DNA from 4 places in the Bradyrhizobium sp. USDA 336 genome. Region 3 is predicted to be linked to each of the others. Evidence: predicted binding sites of a transcription regulator. Region 3 holds the regulator's gene; each other region holds the start of a gene.

Region 1 (5,815 bases), 2.7 Mb from region 3:
GCGGCGGGGGTCGTCAGCAGCAGGAGGCCGGCTTCGATCGACCAGGCGAACCAGGCATTGCCGCGGCGCTGGCCAATGATCTGCCAGGAGTGCAGCAGTAACAGCGCCCAGAGCGGCCGCGCCAGGATCAGCGGACCGAAGTCCAGCGCGGACGAGGAGAAGGCCAGCACCGTCATGGTGAGCAGCACGGCAAGCACGGCCTGCTGCGAGCCGACCACGGCACGGGAGAGATGATAGAGCGCGATGAAGGTCGCGATCTCGCAGAGCTGGGCGAGCACATAGACGCCGAGCATGTGGCCGCCGGCGGCGCGATAGGCGATGTCGGCAAGCCAGACCGCAAGCGGCGGGCCGAGATCGGTGCCGACCTGGTATTCCCTGCCGAAGGCCAGAAGGGTCGCGAGAGTGCCGGGCGGGCTGCGGTAGAACACCAGCGCCACTAACAGCCACATCGCGGCCTGCAGCAGCACCGCAATCCAAACGATCAGCCGCGGCCGGGCGCGAATGAGCTCGATGACCAGGGAGGTAAACCGCATGCAACGTCCGAAGGTGCAGCCAACCCGTCCAGCCGGCCCCATTTGCTCGCGTCTGTTTTGATAAAGGGCGCTGTGCGTCGTGGCAACTTCGGTCTGCTCCCTCTCCCCGTTCTTACGGGGAGAGGGCCGGGGTGAGGGGCTGCATCCGCGAGCACGGCAACAGTTGGACTCGCGGAGAGTCCCCCTCACCCGGAATGCATCTGCGATGCATTCCGGCCTCTCCCCGCAGGCGGGGAGAGGCGAAGGGGCGCTGCCGAAAGAGAAATCCTAGAGGCCGGCGGAAGCGTCGATCTCGACGCTCGCCTCCACCTGCACCTCGACCTCGGTCACCGAGAACAGGTCCTGCACCGGCTCGACGGTCCAGGGCATGTGCTTGGCGCGGGCGGCGGCGACGGGGGCGAAGAAGCTGCGGTGGTGGATGGAGGGGCCGAGGCGATCGAGCGCGTCGAGATGCTCTGGCACGGCATAGCCCTTGTGCTGCTCGAAGCCGTAGCCCGGGCAGTCCTGCGCCAGCGCGCACATCAGCCGGTCCCGGGTGACCTTGGCGACGATGGAGGCCGCGGCGATCGACAGCACGATACCGTCGCCGCCGATCACCGCCTCGCAGTCGCATGCGGTGTCGAGCCGGTCGCGGCCGTCGACGAAGACGTGCCTGGGCGCCTCTGGAAGGGCCACCACGGCGCGCTTCAACGCCCACAGCGAGGCGCGCAGGATGTTGTCGCGGTCGATTCGCGCCGGCGAGGCGACGGCGACCGAGACCTGCGCGGTGGCGCAGATCTTGTCGAACAGCTTTTCGCGCTCCTCGGCGGTCAGGCGCTTGGAATCGTCGATGCCGCGGGGAATCCGGTCGGGATCGAGAATCACGGCCGCCGCCACCACAGGGCCGGCTAGCGGGCCGCGGCCCGCCTCGTCGCAGCCCGCGACCGGCCAGACGCCGCGCTTGATCAGCGCGCGCTCGCGGCGGAAGCTCGGGGGAGCAACGGCGATGATGCCCTTCTTGCCGGCAGGAACCTTCGCAACATCGGCCGCAGAGCTCTTTGCCGCCTTGATGGGTGCAGCCTTCTTCGCGGCCGCTTTCTTCGGCGCGGCCTTGGCTGAGGTCTTGGCGGAGGGGTCCCGAATCATGCGCGGGATCGTGCGCAAGCGGCGGTGCCGGCGCAACCCGGAACCCGGGATATTCCCGTTATTCAGGCCGCCCGCCTACTCCGCCAGATGCACCCGCCGGTCATCGCCGACCTCGATTCCCGGCGCGACCACGACTTCCCAGACATGTGCATCGGGATCGGCAAAATAGCCGCAATAGCCGCCGTAATCGGTCGCATGCGCCGCTTTCAGCAAGGTGGCCCCCTTCTGGACGGCGAAGGCCAGCACCTCCTCGACCTCCTCGCGGGTCGCGCAATTCCAGGCGAGCGTCATGCCGCGAAACGTCGTGGGCCTCGGCTGGTCCTCCAAGGATGCGTCCGCCGCGAGCCGATCCCAGTGATAAAGGGCGAGCACCGGACCGCCGGTATCGTAGAACGCAACCGCCTCGCCGGTTGCCTTCAGCCGACGCGAGAAACCAAGCGCGTCGTAGAAGGCGATGCTCGCGCGGATGTCGTTGACACCGAGGGTGATGACCGTCAGCCGCGGCACCGGCGCGGCGAGTTCCTTAAGCATGCGACACCTCTTGCACCTGTCCGCTCAAAACAGGCTGAGCTGATCGCCGTTCCGCTTCGGCCGCGCAAAGTGATCAATGGTCAGCTTCGAGCGCCGCTTGTTGAGCCCGAGCCGCTCGCAGGCGATCTCGAAGCGTCGACCGATGGTCCAGGCCATCGGTCCGGTGCCCTTCATCCGTTCGCCCCATTTGGCGTCGTAATCGCGCCCGCCGCGCATGTCGCGGATCAGGGTAAAGACGTGGCGATAGCGGTCCGGATAGTTCGCCATCAGCCATTCGCGGAAGAGATCGCGCACCTCCAGCGGCAGCCGCAGCAGCACATAGGCGGCTTCCTTGACGCCGGCATGGGCGGCGGCGTCGAGGATGCGCTCGATCTCGGAATCGTTCAGCGCGGGGATCACGGGCGCGACCATCACCGTCGTGGGAATGCCGGCCTCCGAGAGCTGCTTCAGCGCCTCCAGCCGCTTCGGCGGCGTCGAGGCCCGCGGCTCCATCGTGCGCGCCAGCTTCGGATCGAGCGAGGTGACCGAGATCGCGACCTTGGCGAGGTTGCGCTTGGCCATCCGCTGGAGAATGTCGATGTCGCGGAGCACCAGGGCCGATTTGGTGACGATGCCGACCGGATGCGAGGTGCGCTCCAGCACTTCCAAAATGCCGCGCATGATTTTGCGCTCGCGCTCGATCGGCTGGTAGGGATCGGTGTTGGTGCCGATCGCGATCATCCGCGGCTCGTAGCCGGGAGCCGCAAGCTCCTTCTCGAGCAGCGAAGGCGCCTCGGGCTTCACGAACAGTTTTGACTCGAAGTCGAGCCCCGGCGACAGGCCGAGATAGGCGTGGGTCGGCCGCGCGAAGCAATAGACGCAGCCGTGCTCGCAGCCGCGATACGGATTGATCGAGCGGTCGAAGCCGATGTCGGGGGAATCGTTGCGAGTGATCACCTTGCGCGAGGTGTCGATGGCGACACTCGTCTTGAACGGCGGCAGCTCGTCCAGGCTCTGCCAGCCGTCATCGAAAGCGACGCGCGCCTCAGCCTCGTAGCGGCCGCTGGCATTGGATTGTGCGCCCCGCCCTCGCCTTCGCGCGCGGTCGATGGCGACGCCAAGCTCGGGGAAATCTGAAGGCGCACCCGCCGGCTCGGAGGGCGCCGTGACCGGCGGGTGCTTGAGAGCATGAGAGGATGCTGGACTCATGCAGCCAAGATAGCACGGCGCGGGAACAAATCAAGAACGCAAACCAAAAACGTGAAAACAACCCCATGCACAGTAGAGCTGCCCAAACTTCGCGCGCCCGCCTTTGACCTCACGCAACACGGCCGTCACGACCATCCCGTCTCATGCCCGACGGATCGATCGCCCTGGAACCGGGTTGGTGACGATCGCGAAGTGAAGGTCGGCAGGACCATGACAATCCAACAAAAAACGGCCGAAGCGAGCAGCGACCTCGATCTGCTCGATCGCTATTGGCGCGCCGCCAACTACCTCTCGGTCGGGCAAATCTACCTGCTCGACAATCCGCTGCTGCGCGAGCCGCTGCGGCCCGAGCACATCAAGCCGCGTCTGCTGGGTCATTGGGGCACGACGCCGGGCCTGAACTTCATCTACGCCCATCTCAACCGCGTCATCCGGGCGCTCGATGTCAACGTGATTTATGTCTGCGGTCCCGGCCATGGCGGTCCGGGCATGGTCGCCAACACTTATCTCGAAGGCAGCTACAGCGAGATCTATCCCGATATTGCGCGCGACACGGACGGATTGCGCAAGCTGTTTCGGCAGTTCTCCTTCCCCGGCGGCATCCCGAGCCACGCCGCGCCGGAAACGCCGGGCTCCATCCACGAAGGCGGCGAGCTCGGCTATGCGCTGGTGCACGCCTATGGCGCCGCATTCGACAACCCGGATTTGATCGTCGCCTGCGTGGTCGGCGACGGCGAGGCCGAGACCGGGCCGCTCGCTGCGTCCTGGCACTCCAACAAGTTCCTGAACCCCGCCCATGACGGCGCGGTGCTGCCGATCCTGCATCTCAACGGCTACAAGATCGCGGGCCCCACCGTGCTCGGACGGATGCAGGACGCCGAGATCCGGGACCTCTTCCGCGGGTTCGGCCACGAGCCGCTGTTCGTCACGGGCGACGATCCCAAATTGATGCACCAGGCCATGGCCGATGCGCTGGACGTCGCATTCGCCAGCATCCGCTCGATCCAGCAACATGCCCGCGACGGTCGCACAAGCGTCGAGCGGCCGCGCTGGCCGATGATCGTGCTGCGCAGCCCGAAGGGCTGGACCGGCCCGAAGGAGGTCGACGGCAAGAAGGTCGAGGGTTTTTGGCGCGCGCATCAGGTGCCAGTCGCAGGCTGCCGCGAGAACCCGGCGCATCTCAAGGTGCTCGAAGACTGGATGCGCAGCTACGGGCCAGAAAAGCTGTTCGATGGCAACGGCGCCCTCGTTGCCGAGCTTCAGGCGCTCGCGCCCGACGGCGTCAGGCGCATGGGCGCCAATCCGCATGCCAATGGCGGCGTGCTGAAGAAGGAGCTGAAGCTGCCCGACTTCCGCAGCTTCGCGATCGAGGTGCCGCAGCCCGGCGAGGTCGTGGCGGAAGCCACGCGCGAGCTCGGCAAATTCCTGCGCGACGTCATTCGCCTGAATGCGAAGGCGCGCAATTTCCGCATCATGGGCCCGGACGAGACGGCATCGAACCGGCTCGACGCCGTGTTCGAGGCCACCGAACGCGTCTGGATGGAGCCGACCGAACCTTACGACGTGCACCTCGCCCAGGACGGCCGCGTGATGGAGGTGCTGAGCGAGCATCTCTGCCAGGGCTGGCTGGAGGGCTACCTGCTCACGGGACGGCACGGCTTCTTCTCCTGCTACGAGGCCTTCACCCACATCGTGGATTCCATGTTCAACCAGCACGCCAAATGGCTGAAGGTGACGCGGGAGCTGCCGTGGCGACGTCCGATCGCCTCGCTCAATTATCTGCTGACCTCGCATGTCTGGCGCCAGGACCATAACGGCTTCAGCCATCAGGACCCCGGTTTCGTCGATCTCGTCGCCAACAAGAAGGCCGACATCGTCCGCATCTACTTCCCGCCGGACGCCAACACGCTGCTGTGGATCGCCGACCACTGCCTGCGCACCTATAACCGCATCAACGTGATCGTCGCCGGCAAGCAGCCGGCGCCGCAATGGCTGTCGATGCAGGACGCGGCGACGCATTGCGATGCCGGCATCGGCATCTGGACCTGGGCGGGAACGGAGGATGGAAAGGGCGAGCCCGACGTGGTGATGGCCTGCGCCGGCGACGTGCCGACGCTGGAGACGCTCGCTGCCGTCGACCTCCTGCGCAAGACGCTGCCGGACTTGAAGATCCGCGTCGTCAACGTCGTCGACCTCATGACGCTGCAGCCGAGGGAGCAGCATCCGCACGGCCTGTCCGACCGCGACTTCGACAGCCTGTTCACGCGCGACAAGCCTGTGATCTTTGCCTATCACGGCTATCCCTATCTCATTCACCGGCTGACCTATAGCCGCACCAACCATGCCGGAATGCATGTGCGCGGCTTTGCCGAGGAGGGCACCACGACGACGCCCTTCGACATGGTCGTGCTCAACGAACTCGACCGCTATCACCTTGC
Region 2 (5,815 bases), 110 kb from region 3:
TTTCGTCGGCGGCACCGTTGGCTACAACTGGCAGACCTCCAACGTCGTGTTCGGCATCGAAGCTGATGGCGCGTGGGCTGACGTAAACGCCTCAGCGACCGGTCTTGTTGATTTTGGTGGCGCCCTCGTTCCCACGACGGTCAGTTCGCGTATCGACGCGCTCGGCACCGTGCGTGGTCGCATCGGCTGGCTCGCTTCCCCGAGCGTCCTGCTGTACGCCACGGGTGGTTACGCCTGGATCAACAACAAGATCAGCGTCAGCGCGCCCCCTGTTCTGAGCCTCTCGGAGAGCCAGTTCCATTCGGGCTGGACGGTCGGCGCGGGCGTCGAGGCGATGTTTGCTCCGAACTGGTCGGTCAAGGGCGAGTACCTCTATCGCAGCCTGGGCGGCGAGACCTACTTCTCGGGCGTCTTCCCGGTCAACACCGGCACTCTCGACCTCCACACCGTGCAGGTCGGCGTGAACTACCACTTCGGCGGCCCGGTCGTCGCCAAGTACTGAGCTTCGTCTCTGACGCATCATCGTCACGAAAGGCCGGCCTCGCGCCGGCCTTTTTGTTTGTTGCGGCCGCCCGTTCGCTCGCGTTTTCGAAGGGGTGTGGCCGCTGGGTGACACAACCTTTGGCTTAAATGGTGTAAAAGCAATGACGTTGCTTGAGTCATAAGGTCCGCTGCTCTTCCGCTCTCCGGAAGACCGGAATGAGAAATGGAAGTGGGGAATGGATATGAAGAAGCTTTTGATGGCTTCGGCCAGCTTGTTCGCACTCAGCGCGTTGTCACCGGCCTCGGCGGCCGATTTGGCGGCCCGCCCCTACACCAAGGCTCCGGTGGCGCCGATCGCGGTGTACAACTGGAGCGGTTTCTACCTCGGCGCCAACGCCGGCGGTGGCTGGAGCCGCAACTGTTGGGATCTCACCAGTGTCGGCCCCGTCGTGGTCGCTCCGGCGGTGGCCGAAGGTTGTCACAATGCGACCGGCGCACTCGTCGGCGGCCAGATCGGTTATCGCTGGCAGTCCGCCAACTGGGTGTTCGGTCTCGAAGCCCAGGGCGACTGGGCTGACCTGAAGGGTTCGAACATCAGCTCGCCTGCCGCGCTCGCGCCGCTGGTGAACGAGACCAGGATCGACGCCATCGGCCTCTTCACTGGCCAGGTCGGTTATGCCTGGAACAACGTGCTTTGGTACGTGAAGGGCGGCGCTGCCGTCACTCACAACAAGTACACTGGCAGTTTTGGCGGCGTTACGCTCGACACCGCGAACGAAACGCGCTGGGGCGGTACGGTCGGCACCGGCATAGAATTCGGCTTCGCCCCGAACTGGTCGGTCGCTGTCGAATACAACCACCTGTTCATGGGCAGGCACAACGAGACCTTCACCTTCCTCGGCGTGACCACTCGCACCGACAGCATCAAGCAGGACGTGGACATGGCTACCGTTCGCCTCAACTACACCTTCGGTGGCCCGGTCGTCGCGAAGTACTGATCAAGACCGACGTCACATCGTCACGAAAGGCCGGCCTCGCGCCGGCCTTTCTTTTTGCCGGGTTGCTCCGGGAGCGGTTCCGCGCGTTCCTGCTGCCAGATCCCGCCAGCACGCCAACAATCCGTTGACGATTCGCAAGTCCCACTGGAAATCCGCCGCCGTTCTTCCTACGTTCGCTGCCATACCCATCGGCGCCGATCCCGGTTCCGGGCGCAGCGCGCCTTTTTTGTTGGCGCGATCGCGCACCTTTGGGCTTCCTTGAGGGCAACTCGGATGGATGAAGTGATCAAGGCGAAGCGCCAACAACAGAACGCGGGCTCGAGCCTGCGCGCAATTACGATCCGCGGCGCGCGCGAGCACAACCTCAAGAATATCGACGTCGAGATTCCCCGCGACAAGCTGGTGGTGTTCACCGGGCTATCCGGCTCCGGCAAATCCTCGCTCGCCTTCGACACGATCTATGCCGAGGGCCAGCGCCGCTACGTCGAATCGCTGTCGGCCTATGCTCGCCAATTCCTGGAGATGATGCAGAAGCCCGACGTCGACCAGATCGACGGCCTGTCGCCGGCGATCTCGATCGAGCAGAAGACGACGTCGAAGAACCCGCGCTCCACCGTCGGCACCGTCACCGAGATCTACGACTACATGCGCCTGCTCTGGGCCCGCGTCGGCGTGCCCTATTCGCCGGCCACGGGCCTGCCGATCGAGAGCCAGACCGTCTCGCAGATGGTCGACCGCGTGCTGGCGCTGCCCGAGGGCACCCGCCTCTATCTGCTCGCCCCCGTCGTGCGCGGCCGCAAGGGCGAGTACAGGAAGGAGCTCGCCGAATGGCTCAAGAAGGGCTTTCAGCGCGTCAAGATCGACGGCACCTTCCACGAACTAGCGGAAGCCCCCAGCCTCGACAAGAAATTCCCGCACGACATCGACGTGGTGGTCGATCGCATCGTGGTGCGCGCCGATATCGGCCAGCGCCTCGCCGAGAGCTTTGAGACCGCGCTGAAGCTCGCCGAAGGCCTTGCCGTCGTCGAGTTCGCCGATGCGCCCGCGGCTTCTGCGCCTGCGGAGGAAAAGAAGAAGACCGCGAAAATCCACGACAAGAGCGGGCCCGAGCGCATCCTGTTCTCGGAAAAGTTCGCCTGTCCGGTCTCCGGCTTCACCATCCCCGAGATCGAGCCGCGCCTGTTCTCCTTCAACAATCCCTATGGCGCCTGCCCCGCCTGCGGCGGCCTTGGCGTCGAGCAGCATGTCGACGAGGACCTCGTCATCCCCGAGAAGGATCTGACGCTGCGCAAGGGCGCGATCGCGCCCTGGGCCAAGTCGTCGTCGCCCTATTACGTGCAGACGCTGACCGCGCTCGGCAAGCACTACAAGTTCACGCTCGACACCAAGTGGAAGGATCTGCCGAAGAAGACGCAAAACGCGCTCCTCTACGGCTCGGGCGAGGACGAGATCAAGTTCTCCTACGAGGACGGGGTGCGCTCCTACGACACCAAGAAGCCGTTCGAGGGCGTCATCACCAACATCAACCGCCGCTACCGCGAGACCGAGAGCGAGTGGGCCCGCGAGGAGCTGGCGAAATATTTCCACGACGTCCCCTGCGAGGGCTGCAAGGGCTTTCGGCTCAAGCCCGAGGCGCTCTGCGTCAAGGTCGGCGGCAAGCATATCGGCGAAATCTCGGAGCTGTCCGTGAAGGGCGCCGGCGCGTGGTTCGAGACCGTGCCAGAGGCGCTGAACGCGCAGCAGAACGAGATCGCGGGCCGCATCCTGAAGGAGATCCGCGAGCGCCTCACCTTCCTGCTCGACGTCGGCCTCAACTATCTCACGCTGTCCCGCTCCTCCGGCACGCTGTCCGGCGGCGAGAGCCAGCGCATCCGCCTCGCCTCGCAGATCGGCTCGGGGCTCACGGGCGTGCTCTACGTGCTGGACGAGCCTTCGATCGGCCTGCACCAGCGCGACAACGCCCGCCTGCTCGATACGCTGAAGCGGCTGCGCGACCTCGGCAACACCGTGGTCGTGGTCGAGCATGACGAGGACGCCATCCGCCTTGCGGACTACGTGCTCGACATCGGTCCCGGCGCCGGCATGCATGGCGGCAACATCGTCGCCGAAGGCACGCCCGCCGAGATCATGCGCAACCCGAAATCGCTGACCGGCAAGTACCTCACCGGCGAGCTCGAGGTCGAGGTGCCGGAGCGGCGTCCGCCGAACCATCGCCGTACCATCAAGGTGGTGAACGCGCGAGGCAATAACCTCAAGAACGTCACGGCGGAGATTCCGCTCGGCCTGTTCACCTGCGTCACCGGCGTCTCCGGCGGCGGCAAGTCGACGCTGCTGATCGACACCCTCTACCGCGCCATCGCCCGCAAGCTGAACAATGCCAGCGAGGGCGCCGCCCCGCACGACCGCATCGAGGGCCTCGAGCACATCGACAAGATCATCGACATCGACCAGTCGCCGATCGGCCGCACCCCGCGCTCGAATCCGGCGACCTATACCGGCGCCTTCACGCCGATCCGCGAATGGTTCGCCGGCCTGCCTGAAGCGAAGGCGCGCGGCTACGAGCCCGGCCGCTTCTCCTTCAACGTCAAGGGCGGCCGCTGCGAGGCCTGCCAGGGCGACGGCGTCATCAAGATCGAGATGCACTTTTTGCCCGACGTCTACGTCACCTGCGACGTCTGCAAGGGCAAGCGCTACAACCGCGAGACGCTGGAGGTGCTGTTCAAGGGCAAGAGCATCGCCGACGTGCTCGACATGACTGTCGAGGAAGCCGCTGAGTTCTTCAAGGCGGTGCCGCGCGTGCGCGAGACCTTCCAGACCCTGCATCGCGTCGGCCTCGACTACATCCATGTCGGCCAGCAGGCGACGACGCTCTCGGGCGGCGAAGCCCAGCGCGTCAAGCTCGCCAAGGAATTGTCAAAGCGCGCCACCGGCCGCACGCTCTACATCCTGGACGAGCCCACCACCGGCCTGCACTTCCACGACGTCAAGAAGCTCCTGGAGGTGCTGCACGAGCTGGTCGCGCAGGGCAACACGGTCGTCGTCATCGAACACAATCTCGAAGTCATCAAGACCGCCGACTGGGTCATCGACTTGGGGCCCGAAGGCGGCGACGGCGGCGGCGAGATCGTCGCGTGGGGCCCGCCGGAGGACATCGCCAAGGCGCCGCGGAGCTATACGGGGAAGTTCCTGGCTCCCGTGCTGGAGAAGGCGCGGAAGCCGAAGCGGAGGCGAACCGCGAGCGAGGCGGCGGAGTAGATTGCGCTGCATCGAAGCCACAGGGCTGTAGCGCGGATTAGCGGAGCGTAATCCGCCACTATTCGATCGGGAAAGAGCCGACATGTCCGCTGGACTCGTCCAAACCTACCGCGCCTTCGCCCACAACAACGCTTGGGCGAACCATCGCCTGCTCGCCGCCTGCGCTGCGCTATCCCAGTCTGAATTCGAAGCCCACCGCACCGGCTTCTTTCCAAGCCTGCAGCGTACGCTGAACCACATCTACATCATCGACTTCTTCTACATCGATGCGCTTGAAGGGGGCTGGCTCGGACCGGCAGCCTGGAAGAACGAGGTGCCGTACCCCTCGTTAGCCGAGCTCAAAGCTGCCCAAGCCGCAATGGACAACCGCCTGATTGCGATCTGCGATGCGCTGACAACTAAACGGCTCGACGCCTTCGTCCGGATCAACCGCGACACGACCGTGCAGACCGAACGCTGCGACCGACTGCTCATGCATCTCTTCCAACATCAAATTCATCATCGCGGACAGGCGCATGCCATGCTGTGCGAAACGGATGTCGCGCCCCCGCAGCTCGACGAATTCTTCGCGGAAGGCGAAGCGCCGCTGCGAGCCGCCGAATTCGCCGAACTAGGCTGGACCGAGGAGACTGTTTGGAAATCCAGGACGTAAGCTAGGCCAAGAACTCCGGCGGCACATGGTCGGTCAGCCACACACCGTTCTCTGCGCGAAAAAAATTGAATCCCTTGGCATGCATGCTGCCGGCATCGACCTTGAAGATGTGCGGCTTGCCGTGGCGCTGACCGACACGCTGCGCCGTTGCCTCGTCGGAGGACAGGTGCACCTGCTGGCGCGCCTGCGGCTTCAGGCCCTCGGACAGGATCGCCTCGACAAACCGTGTCGCCGTGCCATGATACAGGATCGACGGCGGCTCCTGCGGCGCCAAGCCAAGTTCAACCGAGAAGGAATGTCCTTGCGCGGCGCGAATGCGATCAGTTTCAGGGGATAGCGAGAAACGCTTCTTGTCGCTCTCTGCGACGACACGCAGCAGATCGTCGCGGCCAAACTTTGTGCCGGCGGCATTTCCCTTGGCGATCAG
Region 3 (5,815 bases):
GAGCTGTATCTGTCCTCCAGCATCGGCCTGCGCAAACCGGATGCCGAGGCCTTCGACCATGTCGTGGCGGCGATCGGCGTGCCGGCCGAGCGCATCGTGTTCTTCGACGACCTCGCCGAGAACATCGAGGGAGCGCGGGCGCGCGGGTTGACCGCCGTGCATGTCACCTCGCCGCGTGATGTCGGGAGCGCATTGAAAGCACTGGGGATCTGAGCCGCGGGAAAGCCCGAAACGCGATCACTTCCCGGAACAAAAACTGCTGAAATTGTGGAACCTGATCACTTTGTGCATTTTTATACAGAGTTCCGGGAACGGAATACCACCTTTCGGACTCATGAGTCCGTTGGGACTTCTACATTGGACTGATCGACGTGCTGGGCAAGACCTATCTCACCAAGCAAGCCTCTCTCCTGCTCGAATTCGCTAGAACCACCTCGGATTCTGACCTCTCCGCCAAGCTGATCAGCAAGGCCGCCGACCTGAAATCCCAGGCCGATCCGCTGCCCGACAAAGATCAGGGTCCCAAGGCGCCCGACGTCGCGGATTTCAGTCCAGGCGATCCGACGGAGCGTTGACCGATGCTGGCCGTGGCGCTCGTCATTCTCGTCCTTGCCATGGCAATCCTCGTTCCGGTCTGTCTCGCCTTCCGCATCATGCCGCGGCGGAGTTGAGCCGACCTCCTCCACCCGCGATCACGCAGGATAAATCATCCCGCGTGCTGCTTTGCCTCACGCCTGCACTCGGCTAGAACTCTCGCCGCCCATTGACTGATGTGCTCAGCAGGAGTTCGCCCGTGGCCCTGATGCCGGTTTCTGACGCGCTTGCCGCGGTGTTGGCCGGCGTCGAGCCGCTGGCTGAACAGATGGTTTGCCTCGACGAGGCCTACCATCGTGTGCTCGCCCGCGATGTCGCGGCACGGCGCACGCAGCCGCCGGAGGCAATGTCGGCGATGGACGGCTATGCCGTGCGCACGGCGGACGCGGCATACGATTCGAGGTTGACCGTCGTCGGTGAGGTCGCGGCGGGCCGGCCGTTCGCGGGAAGCGTCGGCCCCGGCGAAGCCGTGCGGATCTTCACCGGCGGCGTCGTTCCCGACGGCGCCGATGCCGTCGTGATCCAGGAGGACACGGCTGCCGACGGCAAACATGTCACGATCAAGGAAGCCGCCATTTTCGGCCGGCACATCCGCCCTGCAGGCGTCGACTTCCGCGAAGGCGACGTGCTGCTGCGCAAGGGAATCCGTCTCACCGAGCGCGATCTCGCCCTTGCCGCCGGAATGAATCATCCGCATCTCGCCGTCATCCGCCGCCCGAGGGTTGCCGTTCTCGCCACCGGCGACGAGCTCGTGATGCCGGGCACCACGCCTGGTCGCGGCCAGATCGTCTATTCCAACGGCTATGCCCTGCATGCGCTCGCCCGCAGCGAGGGCGCCGAGACCATCGACCTCGGAATTGCCGCCGATACGCTGGAGGCGACGTCCGCCGGCATCCGCAGCGCGCGCGAGAGCGGCGCCGACATCCTGATCACGACCGGCGGTGCGTCGGTCGGCGACCACGACCTGGTCCAGCAGGCGCTCAAGGGCGAAGGCATCGCGATGGCGTTCTGGAAGATCGCGATCCGGCCCGGCAAGCCGATGATGCACGGTCGACTAGGCGCGATGCGCGTGATCGGCCTGCCCGGCAATCCCGTGTCGTCCTACGTGTGCGCCTTCCTGTTCATGGTGCCCTTGATTCGCGCCCTGTCGGGCCGTTCAGCGATTCATCATCAGCGCGAGCGCGCCGTGCTGGGCCGCGATCTCGCCGCCAACGACCAGCGCGAGGATTATCTGCGTGCGCGGCTGGAGGTGCGCGACGACGGCACGCGCGTCGCCCTTCCCGTCAGCCATCAGGACTCCTCCCTGCTTGCGAATCTCGCTGCGGCACAGGTACTTCTCGTGCGTGCACCGTTCGCGCCGAAGGCCGAGGCAGGGACGCCTTGCGAGGTGCTCCGGCTGCCCGTCTGAGCCACCCAGCCACACGCATTCCGCGAGTTTGGCCGCGTTCACCATAAATTAAGCAGTTGCGGAACACATATCGAACATATAGTGTCCGTTCATGATTTGTTTCGAGGATGTAGCGGCTTATTGCCGACTTCATCGTCTCGGAATCGAACGACATCAACCGGGGGACTTTGGTCGAGATGTTGACGCGCAAACAATACGAGCTTCTGCGGTTCATCAGCGAGCGTCTGAAGGAAAGCGGCGTGCCGCCGTCCTTCGACGAGATGAAGGATGCGCTCGACCTGCGCTCGAAGTCAGGCATCCATCGCCTGATCACTGCGCTCGAGGAGCGCGGCTTCATTCGCCGCCTGCCCAACCGTGCCCGTGCCATCGAGGTGATCAAGCTGCCCGAGCTCCAGGCCGCCGCCGGCAATCGCCGCGGCTTCACCCCGAGCGTCATCGAGGGCAATCTCGGCAAGGTGCGCGCGAGCTCCAGCCCGCCCGCGGACGAGGGCGAGCGCCCCGTCGCGGTGCCCGTGATGGGCCGCATCGCCGCCGGCACGCCGATCGAGGCACTGCAGACCCGCAGCCACACCATCAGCGTGCCGCCGGACATGCTCGGCTCGGGCGAGCATTACGCGCTCGAAGTGCGCGGCGATTCGATGGTCGAGGCCGGCATCCTCGACGGCGACATGGCGCTGATCCAGCGCAACGAGACCGCAAATACCGGCGACATCGTGGTGGCATTGATCGACGACGAGGAGGCCACGCTCAAGCGCTTCCGCCGCCGCGGCGCCTCGATCGCGCTCGAGCCCGCCAATGCCGCCTACGAGGTCCGCATTCTTCCGCCGAACCGCGTGAAGATCCAGGGTAAGCTGATCGGGCTTTATCGGAAGTACTGATACCGGAAGTCTCAAGCGCCGCGCGCGCTTCGATCGGCATCGGCGATCCAGGATCGGAGCGGATACTTGTCCGCTCCGGCGGGACGGTTTGTCTGGTTCTGCGCCGGCTGTCCGGTCTATCTTCCCGCGCGACATTCGCCCGTGCAGGCGCGCAGCAATCTCTCTCTGCTTCGCCGGTAGAGTTGTGCCGGCAGTGCTGATAGCTGCGGCCAAATGCAAGGACGCGAGGTTTGTTCCTATCGAATCCGGGAAAGATAATGTGATCGCGTGCTGCGAACGCGAGCCGCAGATTTGCCCATAACCGAGCAGAGCGTTGTATGCTTCCACTCTGATAGAGGCCTGCGCCTCGAAAGAGACGCGGGTCGCTATCCCAGCATGAGGAGCACCCGATGTGTGACTACAGCCTGCATGCCGTCGCGACGCGCCCCGCCGTAGTCGGCGAGACGATCGTCACGACAACCTTCCGCGGCACCTCGACGCGCGGCTTCGCTTCTGAAGCCGATCCCTCCGTCGCGGTCTGTCTGCTGCCGGGAACGGAGCTCGCTTTCGCCGACGACGTCCGCTACGACAACCGCTGGATCTGGACGCGCACCGTGAACTCTCGCGTCGGCAAGTTCGGCAAGATCGACCCGCACATTCCCGATCGCCATCATGACGCGATCGAATTTCCCGACGGCAAATATGTGCTGGTGACGCAGCTCGTCGAAGGCCAGCGCGCGACCGTGCTGCAATTGCCGGTGACGCAGCCGGCCCCCGAGCGCGAGCACAAGCCGCAGACCGTCGCCGACACGCGGCCCACGATCACGCGCCTGCCGATCGGCTGACGCCCTTCGGCCGAAAGGCCGAGCCCGGGATTGAAATTGCCGTCGCCGGCCGAGGCCGGCGAGCCCGGTGGGTTTTTGTTTCAGGACATTCGATCGGCGAGCCCGCCGCCGCGCCTCGTCGCCGCATGAAGTTTGGGCCGTCCTGCCTGAATTTTGAACGTTCGCTCCGCAGCCAAATGACCGATGCTGCAGTGGCTTGAGGCGGCGGACAGACTCGATGAAGACCTTCATTCGCGTCGTTGAACTCTGGGTACCCGACCGGACGCGCATGCGGCTGGAATTCGGCGGCGGCCTCTACGACGAAGGGCTGTCCGCGTTCAAGGCCGTCAGCGAAGAGCTGCACTTCGGATATGACGAGGGACTTCCAGGCAAGGCCTGGGCCTGTGGCCACCCCGTCATCCTCACGAAATTCGCCAACTCCTATTTCAAGCGGACCGATCAGGCCGCTGCGGCCGGCCTCACCTGCGGCGTGGCGGTGCCGGTGTTCGCGGGCGAATTCCTGCAAGCCGTGCTGGTGCTGTTCTGCGGCGACGACGAGGCGCACGTCGGCGCGATCGAACTCTGGCACAACGATCCTGATCTCTCGCATGAGATGGGGCTCGTCGATGGCTATTACGGCACCGCGGACATGTTCGAATTCAACTCCCGCCACACCAGATTTCCGCGCGGCTTCGGCCTGCCCGGACGCACCTGGAAGGCGGGCCTGCCACTGATCATCAAGGACTTGCACGACGCCAAGAGCTTCTTGCGCTGGGAGGACGCCGCCAAGGTCGGGATCAATCTCGGCGTCGGCGTGCCCTACGGAACCGGTACCGACCAGACCTGGGTTCTGACATTCCTGTCCGCGCAGGCAACGCCGATTGCACGACGCTTCGAGATCTGGGTCCCGAACGAGGACCGTTCGGCGCTGGTCTTTCGCGCCGGCGATTGCAGCGCACAGACCGACCTCGCCGCACGCTATGCGGCGCAGTCCATCGCCAGGGGCGAAGGCAGCATCGGCGGCGCCTGGGCCGCCGGCATGCCCGCGCTCAACGACGATCTCACCCGTGACGGCTCGATAGCCGGCTCCGAAGCCTGCGCAGCCGGGCTGAGCCGAATGGTGGCCCTGCCGGTCATCGGCAACGGAAGGCTTGACGCCGTGCTGGCCTGGTATTTGTGATCCGCGTCAATCGTCGGCCTGCAAGTCGGCCTCCGATGGCGTTGCGTCCCGGCTGCGGGGCACGGCCGCCTTCGGCACCAGGCTGCCGTCGAAATCCCCCTCGCCGGCGCCGGCAGGCAGCCAGGGACGGCTTGCCCCTCTCGCTCTCACCGCCTGCACCGAAAAACCCTCTCCGCTTCGCGTCAGAGCCAGTGCGCCCTGACTGGCAAGACGCGCCCGATCGACCACCATCGCCGCGCAATCGGACGGCGCGGGCCGCGCCGTCACCACCAGCGCGGCGCGGCTGCAATCATCGGCCAGCGCGTCGATGCGCGTCGCCAACGCGATCAGTCGTCCGTCCGCGAGCGGCGCCACGCAGCCGGACTCGTCACACGACACCCCGCTCGCCATCGAGGCGTTACCGGCATCGCGCGGATCGGCATCGGCAGCCAACCACTCCTTCAGCAGGAAGCTGTCCTTGCTGGCGCGGATCACCTGCAAGCGCCCATCCCCGCCCCGGACCGCGACGCTCGCGCCGTCCCCGGCAATCAGGATATCCGGCTGCCGTACCGACAGTCCCCAGAGGATCGCTGCCAGCAGCACCAGGGCGCCGGACCAGCGCAAGGGCGTGCGCAACAGGCCCATCACGATGAGCCCGAGGCTCGCCGCGATCAGCGGCGCGATCCCGAAGGCGGGAATGCGGCCAACGGCGCCCGGCAGGGCCGCCACCCAGCGCGCGACCAGGACCATCCACTCGATGCCGATCCCCATCAACCACCAGAACACGCCGTCGAGCCCGAAGGGCGCCGCGAGCAGCCCCAACAGCCCGGCCGGCATCACCAGCGCCGAGACCACCGGCATGGCGCCGAGATTGGCGAGCACGCCGTATGGCGTCACGCGATGGAAGTGGAAGGCGGCGTATGGCGTGGTCGCGAGCCCCGCGATCAGCGAGGCCAGGAACAGCATCGCGATC
Region 4 (5,815 bases), 2.1 Mb from region 3:
AGGTGCGCTGGTGCGTCGGCACGGCGGCCGCAACCACGGACGAGAGCGGGCGCGTGGTGCGCGTCAGCGGCGTGACCGTCGACATCACCGAGCGCAAGCGCGCCGAGGAGCGGCAGAACCTGCTGGCGCGGGAAGTCGATCATCGCGCGAAGAACGCGCTGGCGCTGGCGCAATCGATCGTGCGCCTCACCCGGGCCGACGAGGTCAAGGCCTATGTCAACGCCGTCGAGGGGCGCATCAATGCGCTGGCGCGCGTGCACACCATCCTGTCGCTGTCGAGCTGGCAGGGCGCCGAGCTCTCCAGGCTGATCGACGAGGAGCTTGCGCCCTATTCGCTGGGTGACCAGATCAAATTGGCAGGGCCCGAAGTTCAGTTGCTGCCGGCGACGGCCCAGACGCTCGCGCTCGCGCTGCACGAGCTCTTCACCAACTCGGCCAAGTACGGCGCGCTATCCACCCGATCGGGGCGGCTCGCGATCGATTGGCAGGTCGACGAGGAGCTGCTCACGCTGAGCTGGGAGGAATCTGGCGGTCCCCTGGTCAAGACCCCGAAATCGCGCGGCTTCGGCACGCGAAGCCTGCTTGCGAGCATCGAGTCCCAGCTTGGCGGACAGGCGCAGTTCGATTGGCGCGCCGAGGGCCTGCTGTGCCGTCTTGAGGTGCCGTTGACACGCAAGACCGCGGCGGCTGCACCAAGCAAGTTCGACACCGCCGGCGCCGCCGAATTGCAACGCGCATCCGGTTAACCTGACGCTGCGCTGCTCATGCGCTCCGCCGTGCGCGGTTCGCGCGCGACGCGCCCTTCGAGCCAGGCTTCCGTTCGGGCGAGATCGCGCAGCGCCCTCGCGTAGCGGCGAGCTGCGCTCCGCTCCGCGCCAATCGGGAGCTTGCGCGCCTTGCGCAGGATGTCCGCGGCTGCGTTGCGATAGGCTAGCGAGCGGTAAAGAAAGACCACCTTACCCATATCGATGTTCCCGTTTTGCTGGCGCCCATCTTGGCAAGCCCGGCATGAACGCCGGATGAAACGGGCGGTAACAATTCCTTCAGCGGAGCGGAAACCCGGCGATCACATGCGCGTTGGCGTGGCAGTTCGGGATGCCGTCCCATGCGCACCAAAAAGTCGTCTGAGCTGATCTCTGCCAGCGGCCTTATCAAGCTGATGACACATGCAATGATGGGCGCAGCGCTTGGCCTCATTTTCAGCCTCACGCTCGTCCTGTCCAATCCAGCCGTCGCCAACCTGCTGAACAATGGCGGAAGCCAGGCCGCGATGGTCTTCGCCCTCACCTTGGTGACGACCTTCGCGATCGGCGCGACGCTCACCGGCGCCGTGTTCATCCTGGTCGAGGACAAGCAAACTTGAAGCGTGCGTGACGCACGGAAGATACTTCGCCGGGACTCCTGCCGCGACGCGCGGTTTGCTGCCTGCGTCAATTTAACTCAGGGAGTTCCCCCGCATGAAGACGACCAAGCTCGCTCTCGCCGCAATATTGGCAACGGGCCTTGCCGCCGCGCCGTTTGCCGCCCAGGCCAAATCGCATAAGGCCAAGCATGAATCGTCGGCACAGACCACCGGCGCCAACACCAAGTCCTCCAAGGGCGCTGATCCATCCGGCCAAGGCGGCGCCGGTCCCGGCTCCGATCAGGGCGGCACCATGACCAACAAGGGCGGCATGACCACCACCAAATAGGCGCGCCCTGGAATCATGAAGGGCTCCGCATTGCGGAGCCCTTTGTCTTCTATCTTTGGGCTCGGCACTCGGCCTTCAGTATCCGGCGCCAAGGATCTCAGCGGCGCTCGACTGCGCGCGCGGAATTGCCGCCTGTCTTCACGGCACGAAGTCGCACTCGGTCGCGGACGTTCGGCAGTACGTCGCTGCCGCCGGCCGCCTTCCATTCGGCGATCAAGAGATTGATCTTCCGGCGCAGGTCCATCTGCGCCAGGGCCTTTTCCGTGCAGTCGTGATCGCGCTCGACGAGGTCGCGCACCGACGCCTCGACGTCGGCCATCTCAAACCTCAAGGCTCTGATTTTACGTCGAATTTCATTAATTCTGTTGTCCATGCCTTGTTAGAACAAAATAAGAACATATAGTCAAGTCACGATTTCAGGACGGAGACGCCAGATGCAGGTTCAAGGTAAATACGACGCCAGATTTTTCCTGGGCGAGCAGATGACGCGGGCGCAGGGCCTCAAGCTGAAGCGGCTCAGCGAAGAGGCCTACCAGCCCGGCCAATATGCGCGGGATCTGTCCTTCAGCGAGGCCGCCCGGCGCATCCAGGTGCTGGAAGCGGAGATCGAGCTGGCAAACTCCTTCTAGAGCATCGCATCGCGCTTTAGGCCTGCGCCGTTCCACGCTCCCGGAACCATGGCTGTGCAGAATGGTTCTCCCCGCCGAGGGAGAATATGCATGGCACGCAAGGCAAAAAAGCGCCGCTACTCACGCAGCTCGGGCAGCGATGTCGCCACCGAGATGCGGCGTTACAAGAAGGGCACCGCGAAGAGCGGCCGTGGCGGGCGCGGCGGCCGCGTCAAGAACCGCAAGCAGGCCATCGCGATCGGACTGTCGAAGGCACGCAAGAAGGGCAAGAAGGTCCCGAAGAAGGCTTCAAAGCGCAAGAGCGCCAAGACGACGTCCAAGAAATCGTCGAGGACGTCGTCCAAGAAATCATCCAACAAGAAATCATCGAAGCGCAAATCATCCAAGCGGTCGCGCTGACCGGTCTCAGATCATGCTCCCCGGCATAAAGCAGCGGATCGAAATCCCGAACGCAGTCTTGACCGGCCACACCATGGTGCGGCCGGCGCGGTTCGGCTCGGTGATGACGGCCTCGTCCGGCACGTCGATCCACTGCCCGTCGATGCGGACACGGTAGCGCCCGTTGTGCGACTCCCAGTCGAGATCGGCGAGGGCGAAACCGTCGGCATCCGAGCAGCACGGACCGAGATGGCTGCGCAAACTGTCGAACCATGGCTTCAGAGGAGAATTCGCGTAGCGGCCGTCGTCGCGCCCGAGCGCGTTTTCACCCGAGAGCACCAATGGCACCACGAGCAGCGCACTCCTGAGCGAGAGCTTCAGTCGATCCATGATGGCACCGATCACTTGTGAACCACCGGCGAGTTCCACAAAGCGCCGGGAGGCTCGAAGTTCCACGCTTGCAACCCGGTCGGCGGCGGCGTTGCCGCAGAGCACTGAGGCGTCTTGCGAGTGTGATCAGCGAACACGGCTTTTTCGGACGCACCAGGTCATCATCCCTGCCGTTAACGAGAATGTGACCGGCCTGGTGCGGACGTGACGTGTGTGCAAAAGGCGGCCCGAAGGCCGCCTTCCTGGATTTGTGAGGGTCGAGTTCGCGCTATGCGAGTGGCACCGCAACGAAGCGGGTGGCCTCCGCGCTTCTGACCTGAAGCAGCACGCTGCGCTTGCCCGACGATTTGGCCTGCGCCAGCTCGGAGCGGACCTCGCCGACATTGCTGACAGCCTTGCCGCCGACATTGAGGATGACGTCGCCGGTCCGGATGCCCCGTTGCGCGGCCGGGCCTTGCGGATCAACCTCGGTGACGACGACGCCGTTCTGGCCTGCGCCCTGGACGTCACCTGCGGGCGCCAGGCTGAGGCCGAGGCGCGGCGTGCCGGCACCCGACTGTCCCCTGCCCTCGTCGGCATTGCCATTGCCTTTAGCCTGGCGCTCATTCGGCAGTTCGCCAAGCACCAGGGTCATCGTCTTGCTGTCGCCCTTGCGGAAGACATCGAGCTTCACGGACGTGCCCGGCGCCAAGCCGGCGATGGTGCGGGCGAGGTCGCGGGAGTCCTTGATCGTGGTGCCGTTGACGGCGGTGATGACATCGCCCGCCTGGATGCCGGCCTTCGCCGCCGGGCTGCCATCCTGCGGATTGTCGACGATCGCGCCGCGCGCCTCCTTGAGCCCGAGGCTGTCGGCAATATCCGACGTCACCGGCTGCACCTGCACGCCGAGCCAGCCCCGGGTGACCGCGCCCTTGTCTTTCAATTGCGCGACGACGAGCTTGGCGGTCGAAGCCGGGATATCGAAGCCGATGCCGACCGAGCCGCCCGAGGGCGAGAAGATCGCAGTGTTCACGCCGATCACGTTGCCGTTCATGTCGAAGGCCGGGCCGCCGGAATTACCCTTGTTGATCGGCGCGTCGATCTGGATGAAGTCGTCATAGGGACCGTTGCCGATGTCGCGGCCGCTGGCCGAGACGATGCCGGCGGTCACGGTGCCGCCAAGACCGAAGGGATTGCCGACCGCGACCACCCAGTCGCCGATGCGCGGCTTCTGGTCGGAGAACTTGACGAACGGAAAGTCCTTCTTGCCGTCGACCTTGATCAGCGCGAGATCGGTCTTCGGATCGGTGCCGACCACTTTCGCGGTGTAGGTCGTGCCGTCGTCCATCGTCACCTGCACGGACTCGGCGCGATCGACGACGTGATTGTTGGTCACGGCATAGCCGTCGGCGGAGATGAAAAAGCCGGAGCCTTCGCCCGTGATCATCTGGTGGCGCTGGCGTGGCATGCCGTTCGCGCCGCCCGGAAAGCGGAAACCGAACTGTCGCGAGAACTGGTCGAACGGCGTGTCCTCGTCCGAATCCATCCGGTTCTGCTGCAGCATCGCGCTCTTGTCGTTGTCCTGATCGATTTTGACCCGCACCGAGATCACAGCGGGTTTGACCCTGCTGACGAGATCGCCGAAGCCGGGCGGCGTCGCGGCAGCTTCGGCCGCCTGAGCCGGCGCAATCAAGGAGTTGATGCCGTACGGCGTGGCGCCTGGCGCAACGGCCAGGGCGGCCACGCCCAGCGCGGCCACGGTGCCGAGCAGCGCGAGCCGCCGCGGCCGCAAGATCTTGCGAGAAGTGTTGATGTCGGAATTGACGCGATCGTTCATGTCGAAATGTCCATGTTGAGCAGGTGTCGCCTTGCCCTCAACATGGTCGCTGCCACCTTACGACGTCCCGTCCGTCCGATTAAATCTCGGCAAAGAATGGATGAGCGGGCGTAGCAGGCAATCCGGACGTTTGATACAGCTCAACGCGTCGCCTTCGCGCAGGGAGAAACTGCGACCATCGGATGATGCTCAGCGGAGGCGCGCCATGTACAAAGACATTCTCGTCCACATTCCCACCGAACGTCCCATGCGTCCCGCGATCGAGGGCTCGGTCTCGCTCGCGGCGAAGCTCAACGCGCACCTCGACGCGGTCGCGGTCGGCTATGTCGCCACCAGTACGGCTTACGTCATGGAAGGCGGCGCGGCGGTGGCGGCCGTGTTCGAGCTGGAGCGCGAGCGCGCCGTGGAGCGGGCCGAGGCGGCGCTCGCGGTATTCACGAGCGAGGCGGCGAACGCCGGCATCTCCTATACCTGCCACGCACTCGGCGCGATCCCGGCAGATGCCGCCGGCTCGCTCGGCGAGATGGCACGGCTGCACGATCTCAACGTGGTGCTCCAGCCCGATCCGGCGCAGGGCTCGTTCGACAACGACGTGCCGAGCGAGATCCTGTTCCGGGCGGGCGGCCCGGTGCTGTTCCTGCCCTACACCTTCCGGGGAGCCTTCAAGGCGAAGCGGATCGGCATCTGCTGGGACGGCAGTCGCGTTGCCGCCCGCGCCATGCGCGACGCAGCTCCGTTCCTGGCGCGCGCCGAAGAGATCGTGATCATCACCGTCAACGAGACCGACGACGTCTCCGGCGAAGCTTCAGCGAGCGGCTTGGCCAGACATCTCGGGCGGCGCGGATTGTCCACCCGCACGGTCAGCCTGACCGCCACGCGCGCCGACATTCAGCCGATCATTCTGTCGCTGG

The links. Region 3 encodes LexA, which represses DNA repair genes until DNA is damaged. Its sites were predicted from a motif close to TGTTCNNNNTGTGTTCNG; they were not measured.
Region 1: ABIA45_RS20290 (PA0069 family radical SAM protein) is a predicted target of LexA. The motif match lies at 3,399-3,416, and genes of this name have one in related genera.
Region 2: uvrA (excinuclease ABC subunit UvrA) is a predicted target of LexA. The motif match lies at 1,641-1,658, and genes of this name have one in related genera.
Region 4: ABIA45_RS17245 (DUF3072 domain-containing protein) is a predicted target of LexA. The motif match lies at 2,072-2,089, and genes of this name have one in related genera.

Annotation. Positions count from the first base shown of each region.
Region 1 covers NZ_JBIYDC010000002.1:4,131,832-4,137,646, forward strand. The annotation lists gene ABIA45_RS20275 (glycosyltransferase family 39 protein) at 1-533, opposite strand, end outside; gene ABIA45_RS20280 (ribonuclease HII) at 801-1,658, opposite strand; gene ABIA45_RS20285 (VOC family protein) at 1,734-2,189, opposite strand; gene ABIA45_RS20290 (PA0069 family radical SAM protein) at 2,214-3,377, opposite strand; gene ABIA45_RS20295 (phosphoketolase) at 3,588-5,815, shown strand, end outside.
Region 2 covers NZ_JBIYDC010000002.1:1,520,814-1,526,628, reverse strand. The annotation lists gene ABIA45_RS08105 (outer membrane protein) at 1-502, shown strand, start outside; gene ABIA45_RS08100 (outer membrane protein) at 726-1,481, shown strand; gene uvrA (excinuclease ABC subunit UvrA) at 1,755-4,736, shown strand; gene ABIA45_RS08090 (DinB family protein) at 4,819-5,388, shown strand; gene ABIA45_RS08085 (RNA 2'-phosphotransferase) at 5,390-5,815, opposite strand, start outside.
Region 3 covers NZ_JBIYDC010000002.1:1,413,644-1,419,458, reverse strand. The annotation lists gene ABIA45_RS07595 (HAD family hydrolase) at 1-213, shown strand, start outside; gene ABIA45_RS07590 (hypothetical protein) at 372-575, shown strand; gene glp (gephyrin-like molybdotransferase Glp) at 794-2,002, shown strand; gene lexA (transcriptional repressor LexA) at 2,179-2,880, shown strand; gene ABIA45_RS07575 (hypothetical protein) at 3,270-3,704, shown strand; gene ABIA45_RS07570 (GAF domain-containing protein) at 3,922-4,863, shown strand; gene ABIA45_RS07565 (ComEC/Rec2 family competence protein) at 4,870-5,815, opposite strand, start outside.
Region 4 covers NZ_JBIYDC010000002.1:3,482,972-3,488,786, forward strand. The annotation lists gene ABIA45_RS17220 (HWE histidine kinase domain-containing protein) at 1-746, shown strand, start outside; gene ABIA45_RS17225 (hypothetical protein) at 743-964, opposite strand; gene ABIA45_RS17230 (hypothetical protein) at 1,106-1,363, shown strand; gene ABIA45_RS17235 (hypothetical protein) at 1,458-1,691, shown strand; gene ABIA45_RS17240 (hypothetical protein) at 1,789-2,010, opposite strand; gene ABIA45_RS17245 (DUF3072 domain-containing protein) at 2,126-2,320, shown strand; gene ABIA45_RS17250 (DUF6496 domain-containing protein) at 2,411-2,719, shown strand; gene ABIA45_RS17255 (hypothetical protein) at 2,726-3,088, opposite strand; gene ABIA45_RS17260 (Do family serine endopeptidase) at 3,357-4,904, opposite strand; gene ABIA45_RS17265 (universal stress protein) at 5,110-5,815, shown strand, end outside.